Regions from separate parts of the Rhizobium sp. N324 genome, predicted to be linked through region 3. Evidence: predicted binding sites of a transcription regulator. Region 3 holds the regulator's gene; each other region holds the start of a gene.
What was found. The regulator LexA, encoded in region 3, represses DNA repair genes until DNA is damaged. The targets are predictions, from matches to a motif close to TGTTCNNNNTGTGTTCNG.
Positions count from the first base shown of each region.

Region 1 (3,483 bases), 1.7 Mb from region 3:
ATCACCAATGTAGCGGTCCAGATGGATCATGTCGCCGGCATCAATATTGCGGGCGACTCCACCTTCGCCATGAGCCTGGAAGCCCAGGCGCGCGGCTACCGGCTGTTCCATTACACGCCTGAACGCCTGAGCTTCCGCGACGGCAAGCTCTTTGCCAGCGTCGAGCCGATGCTGCTGAAGGACGTCAAGGGCGATCACTTCGAGCTCGGCGCGCCCGAGCGCGTCGATCTGTCCACAATGGATGTCGTGCTGCTGCGCCAGGATCCGCCCTTCGACATGGCCTATATCACCTCGACGCATCTGCTCGAGCGCATCCATCCGAAGACGCTCGTCGTCAACGATCCGGCCTGGGTGCGCAATTCGCCGGAAAAGATCTTCGTCACCGAATTTGCCGACCTGATGCCGAAGACGCTGATCACCAAGGATGCAGCCGAAATCCGCCGCTTCCGCGACGAGATGGGCGATATCATCCTCAAGCCGCTCTACGGCAATGGCGGCGCCGGCGTCTTCCATTCGACCCGCGACGACCGCAATCTCTCCTCACTGCTCGAAATGTTCGGCCAGCTTTTCCGCGAGCCCTTCATCGCCCAACAATATCTGCCGGACGTGCGCAAGGGCGACAAACGCATCATCCTGGTCGACGGCGAATTTGCCGGCGCCATCAACCGCGTGCCGGCCGAGCACGACAGCCGCTCCAACATGCATGTCGGCGGCCGCGCCGAGGCGACCGAACTGACGCCGCGCGAACAGGAAATCTGCGAGCGCATCGGCCCGGCGCTGAGGGAACGCGGCTTCCTGCTCGTCGGCATCGATGTGATCGGCGATTATATGACCGAGATCAACGTCACCTCTCCCACAGGCATCCGCGAGGTCAAAAAATTCGGCGGCGCCGATATCGCAGGCCTGCTCTGGGATGCGATCGAGCGCAAGCGCGGCTGAGCCGCCGCGACCCCATGCCCTGCTGTGATCGGGTACAACCCCGGTCACAGGATATATCCGGCTGCGTTCCTTGATTGTTCTTGTTTTATTCTCGCTTCCATGCCAGATTGCAACCGCTGGCCCTGAAGGGTTGCAGGCGGTATAAGAGTTGGCGGGCAAGGGGTGGGCATATGGTCGCGCGTGTCAGTACGGTGGCATTTCAGGGCATCGAAGGCGTGCCGGTCGAGGTCCAGGTCATGGTCGCGCCCGGCAAGATCGGCATGCAGATCGTCGGTCTGCCCGACAAGGCGGTGGCCGAAAGCCGGGAGCGGGTGCAGGCCGCCCTTCACGCCTCCGGCCTGTCGCTGCCGGGCAAGCGGGTCACCGTCAATCTGGCGCCCGCCGATCTGCCGAAAGAGGGCTCGCATTTCGATCTGCCGATCGCGCTTGCCCTGATGGCCGCACTCGGCGCCATTCCCGCCGATGCGCTGTCGGATTATGTCGTCGTTGGCGAGCTTAACCTCGACGGCACCATCGCCGCCATTTCAGGCGCTCTGCCGGCTGCCATCGGCGCCAATGCGCTCGGCAAGGGGCTGATCTGCCCGGCCGAAAGCGGCGCCGAGGCGGCCTGGGCCGGCGCCGAGGTCAATATTCTTGCCCCGCGCAGCCTGATTGCCCTTGCCAATCATTTCCGCGGCACCCAGGTCCTCACCCGGCCGGAAGCGTCGATCCGCGCCAATGCCGCCAATCTGCCGGATCTCGCCGAGATCAAGGGCCAGGAAAGCGCCAAGCGCGCGCTCGAAGTGGCGGCCGCCGGCGGCCACAATCTCTTGATGGTCGGCCCTCCCGGCTCCGGCAAGTCGATGCTGGCGGCACGGCTGCCGTCGATCCTGCCGCCGCTCTCGGCCGCCGAACTGCTTGAAGTGTCGATGGTCCATTCGATCGCCGGTCAGCTCACCGGCGGCAAGCTGTCCGATCGCCGCCCCTTCCGCACCCCGCATCATTCCGCCACCATGGCCGCCCTCGTCGGTGGCGGCATCCGCGCCCGGCCCGGCGAAGCCTCGCTCGCCCATCACGGCGTGCTCTTCCTCGACGAGTTTCCCGAGTTCACGCCGCAGGCGCTGGATGCGCTGCGCCAGCCGCTCGAAGGCGGCGAATGCGTCATTGCCCGCGCCAATCACCGCGTCTCCTATCCGGCCAAATTCCAGCTGATCGCGGCGATGAACCCCTGCCGCTGCGGCATGGCCGGCGAGCCCGGCCATACTTGCGCCCGCGGCCCGCGCTGTATGAGCGACTACCAGGCCCGCATCTCCGGCCCGCTGATGGATCGCATCGATATCCGCATCGATGTGCCGGCCGTCTCCGCCGCCGATCTCATCCGCCCGTTGGCCGCGGAAACCAGCGCCGACGTCGCCCGCCGCGTCGCCCGCGCCCGCGAACGCCAGCAAGAGCGCTTCGAGGCCGCCGGCGCCAAGGGCATCGGCACCAATGCCCGCTGCTCCACCTCGATGATCGAAAAACTCGCCGAACCCGACGCCGCCGGCCTGCAGCTCCTGCGCGACGCCGCCGAAAAAATGAAATTCTCCGCCCGCGGCTACCACCGCGTCCTCAAGGTCGCCCGCACCCTTGCCGATCTCGACGGCAAGGCGACCGTCGGACGTATACATCTTGCCGAAGCGATTTCTTACCGGATCGCGGGGGAGAGGCTGACGGCGGCGGCGTAAGCAGAGGGGCGGCTGCGCAGATATTTTGAAGTATTGGTCGGCCGCCTAGCGATGCGGATCGCGCTTGCGCTGCGGGCTGCTACTCAGCGACATTCCCACTGAGCGCTGCCGGATTATGAAATTACATCGCCGCCGGCGAACCCAAGCTTCGGGACGATTGATTGCTGCCATAGCGGGCGTGCTGCCGGCTGCGATCGCCGTTGGCACGGAGGCTGATCTGCCGCAAGTGGTGCCGAGGCTGCCTGAGATGCCGATTTGAGCGTCCCACTGTGTTGCTTATCCGTTAGGGGTAAGGGCTTCTCCTCACTTCGTCGCTCTTTACAAATATTAGCTTCGGCTGAAAAATTTCGAGAAGGATGTCGGTACGTTCGACATAGTCGATCGGAGGTAACGGATGAGAAAGCCTGTTGCCGGGGATGCTTATGAGTAACGAATATCCGGGCTCGAATGCCAAGCCCTTGGAAGTGCTAGACTTGGCAAATGCCTACTCTCGCGCTTCCAAACTCCTGTTCAGCAGTGGTCAGAAGCAAGTTGTGCTATCCATTGCGCCGGCTCGGATGTGCGCCATTCACGCTATTGAACTCTACCTAAATGCCTTTCTCCGCCACGAGGGCGTTACTCCAAAGGAAATACGAAAACGGATGCACAACCTCGCTGAGCCAACGTTTGTTGCTAAACTTCAACTGAGAAAAAAGACCGCCCGGCATCTGGAGGCAATGACAGCAAAGCGTGAGTACATCATATCGCGCTATGCTCCGGAGCGAGCGAGAGAGCACACGGAGTTGAATCGTTTGACCGCAACGCTGAAGGAGGTCATGGCGAAGGTTGGCAAACATTTGGA
Region 1 is NZ_CP013630.1:369,020-372,502, forward strand. It holds gene gshB (glutathione synthase) at 1-939, shown strand, start outside; gene AMK05_RS01810 (YifB family Mg chelatase-like AAA ATPase) at 1,110-2,642, shown strand; gene AMK05_RS01815 (hypothetical protein) at 3,065-3,483, shown strand, end outside.
Region 1: the regulator LexA is predicted to act here: its motif matches at 1,015-1,032, upstream of AMK05_RS01810 (YifB family Mg chelatase-like AAA ATPase).

Region 2 (3,483 bases), 370 kb from region 3:
GTCGAGCAGGCGCGCGACGACCGGCTCCTTCGCCGCTTCCTCCTGCAGCTTCGGCTCCTCCTCGATCGCCTTGGAGAGCGGCGTCGGATTGGCCGGGTTGTTCGGCACCAGTTTGCAGATCTTGTCGACCTGGCCGTAGGGCATCTCCAGCACGCGGCCGACGTCGCGAAGGGCGGCGCGCGCCTGCAGCGAACCGAAGGTGATGATCTGCGCCACCTGCTCGCGGCCATACTTGGCCTGGACGTAGCGGATCACCTCTTCGCGGCGATCCTGGCAGAAGTCGATGTCGAAGTCCGGCATCGAGACGCGTTCCGGATTGAGGAAGCGTTCGAACAGCAGCGAAAACCGCAGCGGATCGACGTCGGTGATCGTCAAAGCGTAGGCGACCAGGGAACCTGCGCCCGAACCGCGGCCGGGACCGACCGGAATGTCGTGCTGCTTGGCCCATTTGATGAAGTCGGCAACGATCAGGAAGTAACCGGGAAAACGCATGCGTTCGATGACGCTGAGTTCGAAATCCAGCCGCTCGCGATATTCCTTCTCCTCGTAACCCGGCGACATGCCGAGCGTTGCAAGCCGCATGTCCAGCCCTTCCACAGCCTGGCGGCGCAGTTCGCTCGCCTCGGCGCGTTCGGCCTCCTCGGCATCGTCGGTCGCACCGGTGAAGCGCGGCAGGATCGGCTTTCGCGTCTTCAGCACGAAGGAACAGCGCCTGGCGATCTCGATCGTGTTCTCCAGCGCTTCCGGCAGATCGGCGAAGAGCTTGGCCATCTCCGCCCGGCTCTTCAGATAATGGTCCGGGGTCAGGCGAAAGCGGCTGTCGTCGGAGACGATGGCATTGTGGGCGACCGCCATCAGCGCATCATGGGCGTCGTAATCGTCGCGTGTGGGAAAGAAGGCCTCGTTGGTCGCGACCAGCGGCAGGTCATGGGTATATGCGAGGCCGACGATCTTCTGCTCGTGGCGTTTGTCATAGGTGCCATGCCGCTGCAATTCGACATAGAGCCTGTCGCCGAAGAGACGTTTCAGCGCCAGCAGCCGGGCCTCCCCCTGCGCGGTATGGCCCTCCCGGATCGCCGCGTCGACCGGCCCGGTCAGGGCGCCGGTCAGCGCGATCAGCCCTTCGGTGCCGGTCTCCTCGAGCCAGGAGGCACGGATATGGATCGTCTGGTTGCTTTCACCGCCGAGATAGGCGCGGCTGACGAGATCGACCAGCCGTTCGTAACCGGCATCCGTGGCGGCGAGAAGAACGATCGACGGGAGCTTGACCAGCGCCTGCTGGCCGCCGCGCTTTTCCGTTTCCAGCCCGTCTTCCATGTCGATCGAGACCTGGCAGCCGATGATCGGCTGCAGGCCTTCGTCCATCGCCTTCTGAGAGAATTCCAGCGCGATGAACAGATTGTTGGTGTCGGTGATGGCGATCGCCGGCTGGCTGTCGCCGGTCGCCTTGTAAAGGATCTTCTTCAGCGGCAAAGCGCCTTCGAGAAGCGAATAGGCGGAGTGGACCCTCAGGTGGATGAAGCCCGGCGTGCCGCCGGTCGCCTCACCCGTTGAACCCTTTGCCGTATCCGCCATGTCATGCCTTCCCAATCACCCGAATGAATCGGACGCATTGTCGGCATAGAGGGCGATGATGTCCAGAAGAAGTCCCGCGTCCGGACCGCATGTTTGCCATGCGGTCCCCTGAAAACTTTAGATCGCCATGACGATCAGCGAGAAGCTGGCAACGAACATTGCGATGGAGGTGAATGCTGCGATATCACGGATCATGTCAGTCATTTGGCTCTCCTTTACTCGTTATGTTTTCAATTTGTTCGATGTATGTTCCGTTGTCAACAGGAATCTTTTCCTTCGTTTTTGTGCTTGAAAACCAGCTCGGACATGCTGCGGGAACACCAGACCGCCTCTCGCGGCGCCCCCTTGCTTCCGAATTTGTTCTACTTTTGTTCTTTACATGCCGCAGGATATTTGCCAGCATCCAGCCGAGAGGAGAACGGCATCATGCTCGACATCGCCATGCTCAATGAATTCATCGTGGAGGCCAAGGCTGCCACCTATGTCGGCGGCGGCGTGCCGCGCGCGCCCTGCCGGCCAGGCGCCCACGATATCGGCTATGAGCGCGGCGACTGGCGCTATCTCGACAGTTACTTCGGCGGCACCGATTTCGCCGGACAGGAGGTTGTCTGGTTTGCCGGCGAGCCCGTCTGGGTGATGAATTATTTCGGCTGGATCGTCGCGCCGGAGGTCATCGACGGCGCTGCCGCCGGTGCGGTGATCAAGGCAGCACTTTCAACCATGTATCGGCAGGGGCGCTTTCTCGGCGGAATGGAATTCCACCACCCGCTCGGCCGCTATCTCGATCGCAGCGAAGGGAACTGCGAGCGGTTCAGCGGCAATGAATGCATCATGGTCGAGGGCCGGAAGGCCTATATGCTCGATTATCGCGGCGGGCTGGTCATTCCCTGATTGCAAGCCACATATTGGAGCATGATGTTACCCGAAAACCGCACACACTTTTCGGCATCATGCTCTCGCTGGTTGTTTTTATGCATGTCTTATCCCGGAACCGCTGCACACTTCCGGGCGACATGCATTAGAAGTTGTTTTTATGCATCTCGTTATCCCGGAACCGCTGTACACTTCCGGGCGACATGCATTAGAAATCGACGACCTTGCCATCCGAGATCGTCACGCGCCGGTCCATGCGGCGGGCGAGCTCGTGATTGTGGGTGGCAATGAGGGCCGCGAGGCCGGACTGGCGCACCAGCGCCTCCAGCGCATCGAAGACGTAGCTTGCCGTTTCCGGGTCGAGATTGCCGGTCGGCTCATCGGCAAGAAGCAAGCTCGGCGCATTGGCGACGGCGCGGGCAATCGCAACGCGCTGCTGCTCGCCACCGGAAAGCTCGCCGGGGCGATGGGCGCCACGATGGCCGATGCGCATATAATCGAGAAGCTGGCCGGCCCGTTCGCCGGCTTCCTTCCAGGCCAGCCCGGCGATCAGCTGCGGCATCATGATATTTTCGAGTGCGGAAAATTCCGGCAGCAGGTGGTGGAACTGGTAGACGAAGCCGATTTCGCTGCGGCGGATGGCGGTGCGTTTCTCATCGCTCAGGCCGTTGCAGGCATGGCCGTTGATCGTGACTTCACCGCCATCGGGATGTTCCAAGAGGCCTGCAAGATGCAGCAGGGTCGACTTGCCGGTGCCGGAGGGAGCGACGAGAGCGACGATCTCGCCCTTCGACAGCGAGAAATCCACGCTCTTCAGGATCGGGAGCAGCGTATCACCCTGCCCGTAATGGCGCTCGACGCCGGTAAGCTTGAGAACGACGTTGCGTTTCATGAAGGCGGCATTCCTTATTCGTAGCGCAGGGCCTGCACCGGATCGAGCCTGGAGGCGCGCCAGGCCGGGAAGATCGTCGCGATGAAGGAGAGCGTCAGCGCCATGACGACGATCGAGATGGTTTCGCTGAGCTGCATCTCGGC
Region 2 is NZ_CP013630.1:1,750,239-1,753,721, reverse strand. It holds gene dnaE (DNA polymerase III subunit alpha) at 1-1,575, opposite strand, end outside; gene AMK05_RS08400 (DUF5680 domain-containing protein) at 2,002-2,466, shown strand; gene AMK05_RS08395 (ABC transporter ATP-binding protein) at 2,657-3,340, opposite strand; gene AMK05_RS08390 (lipoprotein-releasing ABC transporter permease subunit) at 3,355-3,483, opposite strand, start outside.
Region 2: the regulator LexA is predicted to act here: its motif matches at 1,812-1,829, upstream of AMK05_RS08400 (DUF5680 domain-containing protein).

Region 3 (3,483 bases):
GTATTGGAAAAGGTGACCTGGCCTGCGCCCGCGCCGATCCTGACTTCCGAATTCGTATCAGTGCTCATCATCTTTCCTCGAAGGCGAAAAGCGTGCCCTGCCCGGGCGCCGGCTTCACCAGAATACGATTGTTCTTGCGCGTGTAGGTCACTCCGTTAGCAGCCAAATGCGCTTCTGTCACGGCAAGATCGGCGACGGTGAAGCGGATGGCCCGGCCGCGCAGGCCGCGGTCGGCGGATGAGACGGCAAACTCGAAATAGGCCTCCAGCCCTTCCGGCGTCATCAGGCTGATTTTCGCATTCGGCGCCGCGATATTGACGCCGAAACCGGTTTTCTCGACGGCCGACTGCGCCATGACAAGGCTGACGAAACCGGCGAAGGCGGAGGCATCAGGCGCGCACAGCGCGATCTCGGCGATGCCGGTCACGCCATTGGCATGTGTCTCCAGCGCGCCGCGGTCGGCCGGCAATGGATTGATGCGTTGGCAGGTGAAGAGAAAGAAATCGGGTGCCCGCAGATCCGCGGCAAAGGCCAGTTTGAAGCTGCCGATGCCTTTGGAACCGTCCGGCATTTTCATCAGCCGGCTGAACTCCAGCATCTCGCCGGCGCTCAATCCGCCTGAAATGAAGCTTTGATGATCGAGGCCGGCATCCTCGGTGCCGAAAACCACGGCCGAAAGCCCCTCATCGCCGCAACGGAAGCGGAAGGCCCGGTTGCGGGCGGTGAAGACATTGCCTTGCCGCGCCGAGGACTCGCTCTCCTCGACGCTCGCGATACCGAGCGGCTCCAGATAGGTCTTGTCGGCGAAGAAGACGCAGGCATTTTCCGTTCCGAAGGGATGACGGGCATCGGCCGCAACGGTGAAGCCGAGCTTGCCGAGTCTTTCGCGCGCCAGATCGATATTGACGACCGGCAGCACGACATGATCCAGTGGGTGCGGCTTGGCGGAATTCGTGTTCATGATATCCCCTCCTGCAATTGCGAAGAGATGTGCGACGGCGCCTTCCTCAATGCAAGACATGGCGCCGATCCGGCGAATGAAAATAAAAATCTCAACGAGTTGGCGCCAAGTTTTACGGAAATTTAGCTACTTGCGGAACACATATGGAACATATAGTGTCTGTTCTGGATTTGTTTCAATCAGGGGTCACACGCCGATGCTCACGCGCAAACAACAGGAGCTTCTCCTTTTCATTCATGAGCGCATGAAGGAATCCGGCGTTCCACCGTCCTTCGACGAGATGAAGGACGCCCTGGATCTGGCCTCGAAATCCGGCATTCATCGCCTGATCACGGCGCTTGAGGAACGCGGCTTCATTCGCCGCCTACCGAACCGCGCCCGGGCGCTCGAGGTCATCAAGCTTCCGGAGGCCTATAGCCCCAGCATTCAGCCCCGGCGTGGTTTTTCGCCGAGCGTCATCGAGGGCAGCCTCGGCAAGCCCCAGCCGGTCGCCGCCCCCGCACCCGCAAAACCCGTCGCCGACAACGGCAACTCGGTCTCGGTGCCGGTCATGGGCCGAATCGCCGCCGGCGTTCCGATTTCGGCGATCCAGAACAACACCCACGACATCGTCGTTCCCGCCGACATGCTCGGCTCGGGTGAGCATTATGCGCTGGAGGTCAAAGGCGATTCGATGATCGACGCCGGCATCTTCGACGGCGACACGGTGATCATCCGCAACGGCAGCACGGCAAGTCCCGGCGACATCGTCGTCGCCCTCGTCGATGACGAGGAAGCGACGCTGAAGCGCTTCCGCCGCAAGGGCGCCTCGATCGCGCTTGAAGCCGCCAACCCGGCTTATGAGACCCGGATCTTCGGGCCAGACCGCGTCAAGGTGCAGGGCAAGCTCGTCGGTCTCATTCGCCGCTATCACTGACGCTGGACGGGCCGGTTTCGGCGAAACTATTGCTGCGCCAGTCATAGGCGCGATGGCGTATCCACGGCCGCGACAGGCTCTCGAATGCGGTTGCGACCTCCAGGCCGGCGTCCGCGAAGCGCAGCTCGACGGAACCGGTCCTGCGTAGCGTCTCACCGGTAAAGAGCGTCGCGCCCGAGCGGCAGCTATTGAAACGCAGGCGGACAGACGTGACGACGATATCGGAGGCATCGCAGGCCGGACCGAGATAGGCGGCATTGTCGATGACGGTGACGACGCGCCCATTGCCAAGCCTTGATGTGCACCAGGCCTTTTTGACACAGGAAAAGCGGTTTGTTTCACCGCCCGCCGCCGCCCGCATCGCCGTCCTCGCTTCGATCTGCTGATCGTGGGAAAGCCTGACGCGGCGGTCTTCTCCCTCCGGCGGGATAGCAGGGCCTTCCAACATCTTCGGTGGATGATGTGTCGGCAGGACCAGTGCTCTCTGCCACTGGTCGAAAATGAAATCCGGCGGGTTTTCGCGGTTGGAAGCCATTGCCGCCACTGCAACGAGCGCGACCAGACTGCCATCCTCCGAAATCACCAGATCCGGCGGCCGGGGGACCGGCAGAACCAGCAGGAAGAGCGTCGAGACGGCGAGGGTCGATGTGCCGGCATGGCGCAGCCGGGTGCGCAGCAGTGTCAGCAGCAGGAAGCCGGCCACGGCGACGGCGAAATACCAGGCGGGCAAACGGCCGACGCCGATATCGCCGCCCCAGCCGGACACCGTCTTGGCGACAGCGATCACCAGATCGAGGCCGAAGCCGACGACCTCCCAGAGCGGAGCGTCCAGGCCGAACGGCATGAGCAACATTGCCAGCAGCCCGGCCGGCATGACGATGAACGAGATGATCGGCATCGTCGCGAGGTTTGCCGGCAGGCCGTAGGCCGTCAACCGATGAAAATGCTCGATCGAAAACAGCGCCGTGGAAAAACCGCCGATCAGCGAGGTCAGCAGGACGCCACCGAAGAAACCGGCGACCGCAACGACCGGCCGGAAGATCGGCAGCTTGAGCAACGCGTTTTCGCGGACGCGCCGGTCCTTCCACAACTGATAGCCCGATACCAATGCCAATGTCGCGGCAAAGGACATCTGGAAGCTCGGGCCCAGCACTTCGGAGGGTGAAATGGCGATGATGACAAGCGCCGAGAGAACGACATTGCGCAGGCTGATCGACGGCCGATCGAAGAAGACGGCGATCAGCATGATGGCCATCATGATGAAGGCGCGTTCGGCCGAGACCCCGAATCCGGAGATCAGGTAATAGGCGGTGACGGCGGTGAGCGCGCCTGCGGCGGCGATCTTCTTCGTCGGATAGGCCTGGGCGACGCCCGGAAAGAGGCTGAGCAGCATCCGGAAGCCGACGAAGAAGATGCCGGCCGACAGCGCCATGTTGAGACCCGAGATCGCGACGATGTGGGCAAGGCCAGACTGGCGCAACGCCTCCGTCGTCGCATTCGAGATGGCGCGCCGCTCGTCGGTCACCAGGGCGGCGGCAAAGGCGCCGGTATCACCAGGCAGGATCGACCTGATGCGGTCGCCGATGCTGCTACGCAACCGGTAAAG
Region 3 is NZ_CP013630.1:2,115,369-2,118,851, reverse strand. It holds gene kdsA (3-deoxy-8-phosphooctulonate synthase) at 1-68, opposite strand, end outside; gene AMK05_RS10255 (VOC family protein) at 68-961, opposite strand; gene lexA (transcriptional repressor LexA) at 1,158-1,877, shown strand; gene AMK05_RS10245 (ComEC/Rec2 family competence protein) at 1,858-3,483, opposite strand, start outside.